One region of the Pseudoalteromonas sp. M58 genome, then DNA from elsewhere that is predicted to be linked to it. Evidence: predicted binding sites of a transcription regulator. Region 1 holds the regulator's gene; the other holds the start of a gene.
The links. The regulator sigma-54, encoded in region 1, starts transcription at its own class of promoters, with help from an activator protein. The targets are predictions, from matches to a motif close to GTTGGCACGNNNNTNGNNT.

Region 2: a site for sigma-54 is predicted at 3,405-3,423, ahead of flgB (flagellar basal body rod protein FlgB). Genes of this name have one in related genera too.

What each region holds. Positions count from the first base shown of each region.
Region 1 is NZ_CP152390.1:426,945-433,084, forward strand. It holds gene rapZ (RNase adapter RapZ) at 1-140, opposite strand, end outside; gene ptsN (PTS IIA-like nitrogen regulatory protein PtsN) at 160-612, opposite strand; gene hpf (ribosome hibernation promoting factor) at 617-904, opposite strand; gene AAGD16_RS01975 (RNA polymerase factor sigma-54) at 931-2,430, opposite strand; gene lptB (LPS export ABC transporter ATP-binding protein) at 2,500-3,225, opposite strand; gene lptA (lipopolysaccharide transport periplasmic protein LptA) at 3,222-3,761, opposite strand; gene lptC (LPS export ABC transporter periplasmic protein LptC) at 3,751-4,305, opposite strand; gene kdsC (3-deoxy-manno-octulosonate-8-phosphatase KdsC) at 4,302-4,853, opposite strand; gene AAGD16_RS02000 (KpsF/GutQ family sugar-phosphate isomerase) at 4,854-5,825, opposite strand; gene AAGD16_RS02005 (calcium/sodium antiporter) at 5,829-6,140, opposite strand, start outside.
Region 2 is NZ_CP152390.1:2,438,590-2,444,729, forward strand. It holds gene AAGD16_RS11310 (flagellar basal body rod protein FlgF) at 1-321, opposite strand, end outside; gene flgE (flagellar hook protein FlgE) at 455-1,777, opposite strand; gene AAGD16_RS11320 (flagellar hook assembly protein FlgD) at 1,836-2,513, opposite strand; gene flgC (flagellar basal body rod protein FlgC) at 2,527-2,958, opposite strand; gene flgB (flagellar basal body rod protein FlgB) at 2,961-3,371, opposite strand; gene AAGD16_RS11335 (protein-glutamate O-methyltransferase CheR) at 3,501-4,331, opposite strand; gene AAGD16_RS11340 (chemotaxis protein) at 4,352-5,284, opposite strand; gene flgA (flagellar basal body P-ring formation chaperone FlgA) at 5,423-6,130, shown strand.

The sequences.
Region 1 (6,140 bases):
CTGTCGGAAACACTGCGCACTAATGATGGTAATAAATTAAGAGGAATATTGTCTACACAATAATAACCTAAGTCTTCCACAACGCGTAACGCCACAGATTTACCTGACCCTGAACGACCGCTTATAATTATTAATTCCATTTATCACCTTTCTTTATTACTACGATTGACTGACGATAACCTGATACAGTTCGCTATCCGATTTGGCGGCGCGTAACTGTTTACAAAATTCTTTATCATTGAGCTTATCAGCAATCGTGGCTAGCGTCTTCAAATGCTGCTGATTATCGCCATCGGGAACAATTAACGCGACAAAAATGTCAACCGGTCGGTTATCAATCGCATCAAAATTAATAGCTGTTTCGCTCACTAAAATCAAAGCTAGGGGCTCTTGAGCACCACTCATGCGACCATGTGGAATAGCAATGCCTCGACCAATGCCTGTACTTCCTAGCTTTTCTCTTGCAGTTAATGCATTAAGAATATCTTGTTGTGTTAAATAGGGCAGCTTATTGTGAGCCAATTCACTGATAAATTCTAAAATTCTTTTTTTACTATTAAAAAGGACCGCAGCTTTACTGCAGTCCTGACAGATAAGTGAGCTTAGTTTCATAGTGTTAGTGTCGAGCAAGTTTCTCTTTGTGTTTAATTACTTGACGATCTAGCTTGTCAATGAGCGAGTCTATAGCGGCATACATATCTTGATGCTCAGTAGAGGCAAAAATCTCAGCGCCACTAACATGAACGGTTGCTTCAGCTTTTTGGTTTAGTTTTTCTACATCGAGAATAACGTGCACATTCGTTATGTGATCAGTGTGCCTCTGTAACTTCGAAAATTTACTATTTACGTAGTCTCTAAGCGAGTCGGTAATATCTACATGGCGACCAGTTAAATTCAGTTGCATAAACATTTTCCTCTTTGTTGTACGCCTTAAATCAAACTTTTACGTTGATTAGACGGGGGAATAGCTAGAGATTCGCGATATTTTGCAATGGTTCTCCTCGCTACTTTAATTCCTTGCTCTGCCAATATATCTGCAATTTTACTATCACTCAATGGTTTAGCTGAGTTTTCTGCAGCGATTAATTTTTTAATTAATGCACGTATTGCTGTTGATGAACATTCGCCACCATTTTCAGTACTTACATGGCTTGAAAAGAAATATTTAAGCTCAAAAATGCCACGTGGTGTATGCATGTATTTTTGCGTAGTAACACGCGATATAGTCGACTCATGCATTTCCACCATTTCAGCCACATCGTTAAGCACCATAGGCTTCATAGCCTCAGGACCGTGTTCAAAAAAGGCCTGTTGCTGCTGCACAATACAGTTGGTTACTTTAAGTAGCGTGTCATTTCTACTTTCTAAGCTTTTTATAAACCATTTAGCCTCTTGTAAGTGCGAGCGAATAAACTGGCTATCACCACTTGATTTAACCGTACGCGACATAGCTGCATATTGGCTATTTACTCTGATCTTAGGCATGCTATCTGGGTTTAATTCAACTACCCAACGACCTTTAACTTTTTTAACCGACACATCAGGAATAACGTATTCAGACTCTTCTCTGACAATAGTGTCTGCCGGTTTTGGGCTGAGCGTATGAATCAACGTCATGATTTCTTTTAGCTCATCTTCTTTAAGCTTTGTTTTTTTCATTAACGTGCGATAGTCACGTGCAGCAAGTAAATCAATATGATCGGTTAAGATCATTTTTGTTTCGTTTAAAAAAGGTGTGTCTTTATCAAATTGATTTAGCTGAATACACAAGCACTCTTGTAAACTACGCGCGGCTATTCCCACTGGATCAAATAGTTGAATACGCTTTAGTACCGCTTCTATTTCGTCAAGTTCAACTTCATCTTCGCCGTCGTTTTCTTGGTTAAAGCTTTCTAATATTTCTTCACAGCTAAGGGTTAGAATCCCTGAGTCGTCTACAGCTTCTACAATTGCAATAGCTATCGCTTCATCGGTAGGACTAAACGGCGTCAGTTGAAGTTGCCACATTAAATACTCATGCAGCGTTTCAGTCGAAGAGCCTTGATAAATAGATTCATCTTCTGGCATTGGGCCCGATGAAGAGGCAGGCGCAGCGCTCATATATTCATCCCAAGTAACATCCATAGCCATATCATCGCTAATAGTGTCTTTGGTCATTGCTTCGCCGCTATCTTGCTCATACTCGCTAGGTTTATCGTCAGCTGAGGCACTTAGCGTTATGTCATCGTTATCGGCTTTTTGTTCGTTTTTACCTGCAGTGTCTTCGCTGTAATCGTGTTCTTCAACTTCAAGCAAGGGGTTGCTATCGAGCGCTTCTTGAATTTCTTGCTGGAGATCCAATGTACTGAGTTGCAATAAGCGAATTGCTTGTTGCAACTGTGGAGTCATTGTAAGTTGCTGGCCCATGCGCAGCTGTAATGATTGCCTCATGTATCTCTAACAATCCTTTTAAATTATTATAATTAATATTAGCAGATGCTTAGTGTAATAACACACATATTAGAGCTTGAACTGCTCGCCTAAATAAACATCGCGTACTGTTTTATCGTTTAATACATATTCTGGAGTGCCTGATGCAATTAACTCTCCATGAGAAACTATGTAGGCTTTTTCACAAACATCAAGAGTTTCGCGTACGTTGTGATCTGTGATAAGTACGCCAATTCCTCGGTTTTTAAGATGCTCTATAATCTTTTTAATATCTAATACTGAGATAGGATCAACCCCCGCAAAGGGTTCGTCTAAAAGGATAAATTTAGGGTTTGCTGCTAACGCGCGAGCAATTTCAACGCGGCGACGTTCACCACCTGATAAAGCCATACCTTGACTATCGCGGATATGCTGAATGCTAAATTCATCAAGTAAATTATTTAAGGTATCTTCGCGTTGTTGTTTATTTAATTCTTTACGTGTTTCTAAGATAGCCATTAAGTTTTGATAAACAGTCAGCTTTCTAAAAATAGACGACTCTTGCGGTAAATAACCAATCCCTAAACGCGCTCGGCTGTGCATCGGTAATAAAGTAATATCTTTATCATCAATTGATATTTTGCCTTTATCGCTAGGGACAAGGCCTACAATCATATAAAAGGTGGTGGTTTTACCTGCACCATTAGGGCCAAGTAACCCCACAATACTGCCAGCTTCAACCTCTAGGCCAACGTTTTTTACAACTTCACGACCTTTATAGCTTTTAGCTAATAGCTCTGCTTTTAATGTGCTCATGGTTGGCCTTTATCATCTTCTTTTTTATTTTCAACAGGCACTAAAATAGTGTGTACACGGTCTGTTGAGTTTTCGTCTTTTTCTGCGCTAATTAACTGCTGCTCGATATCGTAAGTGATACTTTTAGCTGTTATTTGTTGACCTGCTTGAGCAATGCTTGCATCGCCGATTAAGGTTAAAAAACGCAGCGACACATCGTAACGCACTTCATTAGCACTGGCGCTCATTATGGTGCCATCAGCTTGGGTTTCTTCAAAATATGCAGGGCTGCCTGTGGCAATTAATAACTGTTTGTTATCGCCTAGCTCATCGCGTTTATGCACTTCTAAACGGTCAGCTGTGATACGGCGATTACCATGAATAATTTCAACATTTTTCTCAAAAATGCCTACGTTTTCTTTTAATTGACCTTCTTGCTTATCTGCACTAATTGAAATTTGATTAGCAGCGGGGGCTTCAGCAGGTTCAGCGCCATTACTGTTAAAAGCAATTAATAGTGAGGGAAAAATTAAAATTTTAAATAGGTTATTGGTCATAATATAGGGTTCGCGTATGGTTAATAAGTTTAATCACCTCGGTTTTTAAATCGGCCTCAAGGCCTTTACCTGTGATTTTTAAATTAGGTCCTGTAATAACGACAGGCTGCTGTGATTGCATGGTTAATAGTTTTATATCAACATTGATGGTCTGGGCGTTGATCGTATCGATCATGGCGTTATCTACTAAGTTTTGAGCGGTTACATTACCCTCTAACACCAGTTGACGGTCGTCGTAGAGGGTGGCTTCATCGGCGTTAATACGCCATGTTTGCTGCTCGTTGTATAAAGTGAATATAGGCTTTTCAAAAAAGGTAAAACCGAGTTGTTGATACAACTCCATTTTTACCGCAGTTACCTTATGGCTCACTTTACCTTGTTCATTATAAGCCGTTTGTTTTAGCTCAATAGCGGTATAATCAGGCTTAGCAATAACTTGTGTTTCTTCGCTTGCAGTAATATCAACCTTAGTAAAATAAGGATACCAGAGCCAAACCATACAGCTTATGAATAAAACGCTCAGTATAATGCGCGCTACATTCATGAACTCGTTCCTTGGCTAGTTAGTGGCTTGTTATTTTCGAGCATAAGTAAGTCTGTCAGCTCTCTTACCGCACCAAAACCGCCGGGCAGTTGGGTTACATAATGTGATAAACGTTTAATAAGTGGATGAGCATCGTTTACGGCAACCGCAAAACCGACTTGCTCCATTACTGGCATGTCTGGGCCATCATCACCTATATAAGCAATTTGCTCATCGCTAAGCGCTAATTTTTGTTTTAATTCTTGATAGGCTATAAGCTTGTCTTCTTGGCCTTGATATATATGTTGTACGGTTAAACTGCTCATACGTTGCTGCACTATATGAGAATGGCGCCCAGTGATTACGGCGACTTCAAAACCGCTGTTAATCAGGGCTTTGATACCAAATCCGTCTTTGGTGTTAAATGCTTTGAGTTCTTCACCTTGGTTTCCAAGGTAAATACGGCCATCAGAAAATACACCATCAATATCACAAATTAATAGCTTTACTTTTTTTGCGCGCGCCTTTGCATCATCACTTAGCGGTTGATAGAGATCTTCAAATTGCATTTATAGCACTCCCGCTTTAAGTAAGTCTTGCATATTTAGTGCGCCAATCGGTTGATTATGCTCATTAATTACAATTAAACCATTAATACGTTTTTGTTCCATAATATTTAACGCTTCAGCCGCGAGCATCTCTTGGGTGGCTGTAGTACACGACTTGGTCATCACAACATTAATTTCAGTGCTATGAATGTCAATACGTTGCTCTAAAATACGGCGTAAATCGCCATCGGTAAACAGGCCTGATAATTGCTGGTCACTATCAACAATAGCGGTCATGCCGAGTCCTTTGGCCGACATTTCAATTAAGGCATCTTTAATCGTTTGCGTCTCGTTAATGATAGGTGTATCAGCACCACTGTGCATAACATCTTTAAGAGTTAAGAGTAATCGCTTGCCTAAGCTACCACCAGGGTGCGATAGTGCAAAATCATCAGCAGTAAAGCCGCGTGCTTCTAATAATGCCACCGCCATGGCATCACCCATAGCGAGTGTGGCAGTGGTACTTGCAGTAGGTGCTAAGCCCAATGAGCAGGCTTCTTGTTCAACTTTAATACACACATGCACATTTGCCAATGTTGCCATGGTTGAGCCTTGGTTGCCTGTCATGGCAATCATTTTGGCACCAATGCGCTTTAATACTGGAATAATATTAAGTACTTCGCTGGTTTCACCAGAGTTTGAAATGAGGATAACCACGTCATTTGCTGTGATCATTCCTAAATCACCATGGCTTGCTTCACCCGGGTGAACAAAAAATGCGGGGCTGCCGGTACTGGCAAGAGTGGCGGCTATTTTGTTACCAATATGGCCTGATTTACCCATGCCAATAACAATAATACGACCTGAGCAGTCAAACATTAATTGACAGGCTTGGTTAAAGCTTTCATTAACGTATTGTGTAATATCGCTGAGTGCTTGGCGTTCAATCTCTAGAACACGTAACCCTTGTTGAATAAAGTTTAGCGTTGACATGGGCTATCCTACTTGACTAAAAATATAACCTTGGTAAATCATAAATGCGACGATGAGCAAGCCACCTTCTATTCTATTGATACGTCTTTGACCTCTAAAGTTCAATGACATAGCAATTAGCGCCAAGGTTGCGCCAATCATAATAATAACATCACGGTTAGCAACCGAAGTATCGATAACCGATGGATTAATTAATCCTGCCAGCGGTAATACCGCTAAAATATTAAAAATATTCGAACCAACTATGTTACCCAGCGCTAAGTCATCTTCATTTTTAAGTACACCTGCAATTGAAGCTGCAAGTTCAGGTAAGCT
Region 2 (6,140 bases), 1.3 Mb from region 1:
TATATTTAACGAACCCACTTTTGTATAGGCTTCATTACCGGAGGCATCCTGAACACTCAGCCATGCATTATCACTCATAGCAATATCAAGGCTGCGACCTGTTTCGACAACACCGCCCGATGTCATGTTAGATCCTGGGCGCTCCTGCATAGCAAAAACACGAGTCGGCAAACCTTCACCGAAAGCCTGCATTGACCGTGCTTGCGCAAAATCAGATTTAAACCCAGTGGTATTCGCATTTGCCAAATTATTGGCTTTAAGAGCAAGCCCTTGCATGCTTTGTTTAGCGCCAGATGCCGCTATGTAGACCATTTTATCCATAACATCGACTCATTAAGAAATCTATGTATGAGTAAATGCAATATAAGTGCCAAATTAAATTTAAGTGTGAATAAGATTTTAGGAGAGGAATAAAAAAGGCTGCACTAAGCAGCCTTAGTAAATCAAAATATGATTATCTGATCTGAAGGATGTTCTGTTGAATAGTTGAGTTAACCTCAAGCGCACGAGAGTTTGCTTGGAAGTTACGCTGCGCACTAATCAAATCAACCAGCTCATTGGTTAAGTTTACGTTAGACTGCTCAAGAGCTGACGAATTAATGTTGCCTAGTGTGCCTGAACCTGGCTCACCCGCAATTGGTTCCCCCGAGGTCAAACTTTTTTTCCATGAAGTGTCACCTACTTGCTGCAAACCTTGTGAGTTTGAAAAGCGCACCATGGCAACTTGACCTAAGTAAGTTGAATCACCATTACTGTAAGATGCAACAACTTTTCCATCTGTACCAATATCAATACCCGCTAAGCGACCTACTGTCGCACCATCTTGCTCTAGTGCTTTCACCTCAAAGCGACTCGCATATTGAGTAGGCGTTCTATTTGCAGTACCGGCCTCATCGCGCCAATTAATCGCAATATCATCAAATTGGGCGCCATTAGATAAAATACCCGATAAATTAGCTCCGGTTAAATTAACATCAGTAAAGGTTGGACCAACATTTGGAGCACCATTAGTCGTTGCAGGCAAACCGCTAGCATCAAACCCAAAGGTACTTAGCGGGCTTGGTGTTGCTGTCGCGGCACCAGTTGCATCAAAGGGAGTTTTATCAAGCGTACCATGTACTTGCCATTCATTAGGCGCTGTTTTTACAAAAAAGAATTGTAGAACATGTGGCTCACCAAGTGAGTCATACATTGTGGTCGATGTCGAAGAGTTATAAGTAGTACTGTCTGTTGCATCAAAAGGGACAGCTATTACATCTTCTCGAGAATCGACGTTAAATGATGTATAAACGTTTGAAGTAGAGCGCGGAGAGCCCGAAGAATCTGGTATTTGTAAAGCAGATGAAGTACTAAGACTTACAGAGGTCGTATCACCACTAACTTCATCAACTGGGAAGCTTTGTAAAAAATTACCTTTAGCATCTACAACAAAGTTATCTTTATTAAGCTTAAATGCACCCGCACGCGTGTAGGTAAAGTCTTGTGCGCCTAAGTCTTGACTGGTAGCAAAATACCCCTCACCTGTGATCGCTAAATCCAGTGAATTATTAGTAAACTGCAGCGAGCCCTGATGAAACTGCTGGGCAACCATAGTGGTTTGTACACCATCACCATTTTTCGTTTTACCGGCGCTAAATACTGATGATGCGTATACATCAGCAAATTCAGCGCGAGACTCTTTAAAGCCCGTGGTATTTACGTTGGCAATATTATTGGCGGTAACATCTAAATCTTTTTGTGCGGCAGCAAGGCCTGTTAATGCAATATTGAAGCTCATAATTAACCTCTAACCTAAAAAATATTTAGCCTATTGGCTAAAAAATACATAAAATCTATTACGCGATTTCTGCGACATCAGTCAGCCTAACCGCACCTTCTTTGGTATTAATAATAATGCCGCTTGAGCCATTAATATTAACACTCTCAATATTTTTGAATGAGGCAATTGGTAAGCTAGAGAATTCGCCATCCGTACTGCCTTCAGCTTTAACATTGTATTCACCAGGAGGAAGTCGTTCACCCGCTTCGTTTTTACCATCCCATGCAAAGCGAACCGCACCTGCAGGCTGCGTGCCTAAATCAATAGTTTTAACTAATTGCCCTGATGCATCTTCAATACGAAGCGTTAAATTGTCTACCGGCTTTTCAGCAACAATCGCTCCCTTTACCTCACCCGACTCATTAAGCTCAAGTGTGTCAGACTCCAGCAGCGCTTGCTTACCAACCAGTGTTGATGCTTGCAATGCTGAATTTGATGTCATCGACGCAGCTAAAGACTCAAAGTTAGAGTTTAAATTTGAGATCCCTTCAGCCATAGTAAAGTTTGTCATTTGTGCAATCATCTGATCGTTATCAGCTGGTTTGCTGGGATCTTGATATGACAACTGCTGTGTTAACAACGAAAAGAAATCTTCTTGGGTTAACGCGTCACTCTCTTCTTTTTTTGGCACTTGCTTATCTTGCCAACGTAAAGAGTCCATGTAGGATGAAGAAGTACTAATATCGTTACTCATGAGCTACCCTCAGTTACCGCTGACCTAACAGCAGTGTTTTACTTAACATTTGCTTAGCTGCATCAGCAACTTGAACATTTGTCTGATAAGAGCGAGAAGCAGAAATCATATTTGCCATCTCCTCAACAACATTCACGTTGGGTTTGTAAATATATCCATTTTCATCCGCACTCGGGTGATTTGGGTTATATTCGATTTGTAGTGGTTTATTACTTTCAACCACTCCTAACACTTTTACACCAACGGCAGAGCCCTGTGGGTTGCTTGCTGACGCTGACGCTTTTGTTAGCTCCGCAGCAAATACAGGTTGTCGCGCTCGGTACGTCTCATTTTGTGAAGAGCTAATTGTATTGGCATTAGAGATATTACTTGCCGTGGTATTTAATCGCACGTTTTGCGCGCTCATACCAGAACCAGCAATATCAAACACATTATATAAACTCATAATTAGGCTCCTTGACTACCGAGGGCTTTTTTCAGGCCTTTAAATTTACCATTAAGAAACTGGACACTGGCCTGATACTCCATAGCATTCTGTGTATACAAGTTCCGTTCCACTTGTATATCAACAGAGTTGCCATCACCTGTATCTGTTTGATTTGGCGTACGAAATAGTTCATTACTACCTACACTACGGGTACCACCGGCAATGTGTTTTTCATTGGTTCTTACCATGGTATTGCCGCTTAGTTGGTTGGACTTTGCCGTTTTTAATGCTGAGGCAAAGTCGATATCTTTTGCTTTATAGCCGGGCGTATCAGCATTTGCGATATTAGTAGCGAGCATTTCTGCTCTTTGCGAACGGATCAACATCGCATGCGGATGCACGCCTAATGCTTTATCAAAACTGATAGCCATAACTACCTCCAAAAAATTGACTCAGTACCGATAAAGCAATAAATGAGCCAGCAGTGAAAATAGTGATGATAAAAACAAAAAACGACGCAATAGGCGTCGTTTAGAGGAGGGATAATATATTAATGAAGGTCATTTCTTTTGATAAATGATACCAGGGTTACAACGCACCATATCAAAGTCAGTACTTAAACCAGACATAGACTCCGACGCACCTAAAAATAAATACCCCTTAGGGTTAAGTGCTTGAGAGAATTGTGCAATTATTTTGGCTTTCACCTCAGGTGAAAAGTAAATTAAAACATTACGGCAAAATATAATATCGAACTTACCCATTAAAGCGTACGAATCGAGCAAATTTAAATGCCTAAAGCTCACTTGCTTTTTCAATGAATCAACCACTTGTGCCATACCATTGCCGCTGTCTTTAAAAAACTTTTTACGACGTTCAGCAGAGAGTCCGCGAGCCAATGCCAATGCATCATATTCAGCATGTTTACACATATCAAGCATGGTATTTGATATATCTGTACCAATTATTTGTGCACCCATTTTTAAAACACCAGGGCTGCTGGATTGAAACTCAGCAACCGACATCGCTATTGAGTAGGGTTCTTGTCCTGATGAGCTCGCCGCAGACCATATTTTTAATGGCCTGTTTAACGTTTTAAACTCAGGGAATAATCTGGTTTTAAGTAACTCAAACGGATACTGATCTCTAAACCACAATGTCTCATTGGTTGTCATGGCATCAACAACGGCTGCGCGCAACTGGCGCTCATGCACACCGAGAGTTTTACTTACCAATTCAGACAACGATTCAACATTAAATCGAGACATTAATGGTGCCAAACGGCTCTTTACTAAATACTGCTTATTTTCACCTAAAACAATACCGCACTGTTGTTCTAAAAATAAGCGAAATTGATCGTATTCGTTTTGCTGCAAATCTTTATTAGTCAAATCAATAACACCTATGTTTATTAATCACGATGAACCCATTTATTAACGGCTGTTGCAAGCTCGTCTGGGTTAAATTTTGCAATAAAATCATCTGCTCCTACTTTTTCAATCATCGCTTGATTGAAAACACCACTCAATGATGTGTGTAAAATCACATGTAGTGGCGCAAGTTTAGGATTAGCTTTGATTTCTGCAGTCAGCGTGTAACCATCCATTTCTGGCATTTCTACATCAGAAATGAGTAGCCCTACTCGCTCTGTAATATCATTTACGCAATCGAGCTCTGCAATTTCTTTTAATCTTATTAAAGCTTCTTTACCATTTTTAGCCAACTCAGTTGTTACACCTAATGGTTCCAATGCTCGTTTTACTTGATTTCGCGCAACAGCCGAATCATCAGCAATAAATACTATTCTCTCGCCTAAATCTTTTTGTATATTACCTTGCGAGGCAACATCATCGCTCACGGTAGTATTAACTGGGCAGATTTCGTTTAAGATTTTTTCTACGTCGAGTATCTCAACGAGCTCATTTTCAATTTCAGTGACGGCTGTTAAATAAGAATAACGACCCGCTCCTGACGGCGGTGGCATTATTTTTTCCCAGTTCATGTTAACTATACGTTCAACACCACCCACTAAGAATCCTTGCACTGTACGGTTATACTCAGCAATTATTATAAAGCCATCTTCTATGCTTTTTATTGGGCGCCCACCTACAGCCATAGATAAGTCAATTACCGAAATAGTTTGCCCACGAATATGTGCTACGCCACGGATATAAGTGTTAGATTTCGGCATGCTAGTCAATGGAGGGCATTGAAGAACTTCTCTTACCTTGAACACATTAATACCAAAGCGCTGACGCCCATTAAGCTTAAATAACAATAATTCCAAGCGGTTTTGCCCAACCAACTGTGTACGTTGGTTTACTGAGTCTAAAATACCTGCCATTTAAATCTCCTAAGAAAACAAATATAAGGAACGATAATTGCTTTCAATTAATAAAGCGTCATAACACAACGGGGGCGTCTAAATTCTGACGCAAAATATTTATACCCTGTTTGCAACCATAAGCATAGTCGAAACATTATGAGTTTGTTAAAAAAAACCAGAAGATACAGTGTTTTTTATTTTCTTGCTAGCCTCTGCTTCGCTTTGCCACTAAAGGCACAAGTATTTAGTAAAGAGTTATTGCAAGAAATGGCTGTATCTTATGTTGCTCAAAAAGCAGTGACTACAAATGATAACAAAATACAGTTTAGCGCATTACCGCTAGATAGCCGCATTCCCGATCGCCAATGTAATTCTGAGCCTGAGCTAATAACGCCAAGTGAGCCTCCCTTTAATCGCCAAGTCACTATTCAAATAAAATGTAACGATAGTGACAACTGGGCACAGTACGTTCATGTCAGAATCACTGAATCAGCACCTGTTGTAGTTGCAACTACCAATTTAGCACGAGGTGAAGTGATTACTCCATCCCATTTAAGTATTGATATGCGCCCTGCACACTTTATCAGAGCGCAGTACCTTGAAGATCCAACGGCTCTTATTGGTAGTCGTAGCAAACGCAACATCCGTGAAGGAATGCCCGTTTTACTAAATCAAATATGTATGGTGTGCAAAGGTGATTCTGTTACAATTTATGCTAATATCAAAGGGTTAAGAGTAAAAACGACGGGTATTGCATTAGAGGATGGCACCTTGGGCGAGCAAGTAAGAGTAGAAAACAAAAAGACAGGTAAAGTTTTAAATGCGCGTGTAGATGGTGTAGAGTCTGTGCAAGTAAATATTTAATATAAATTTA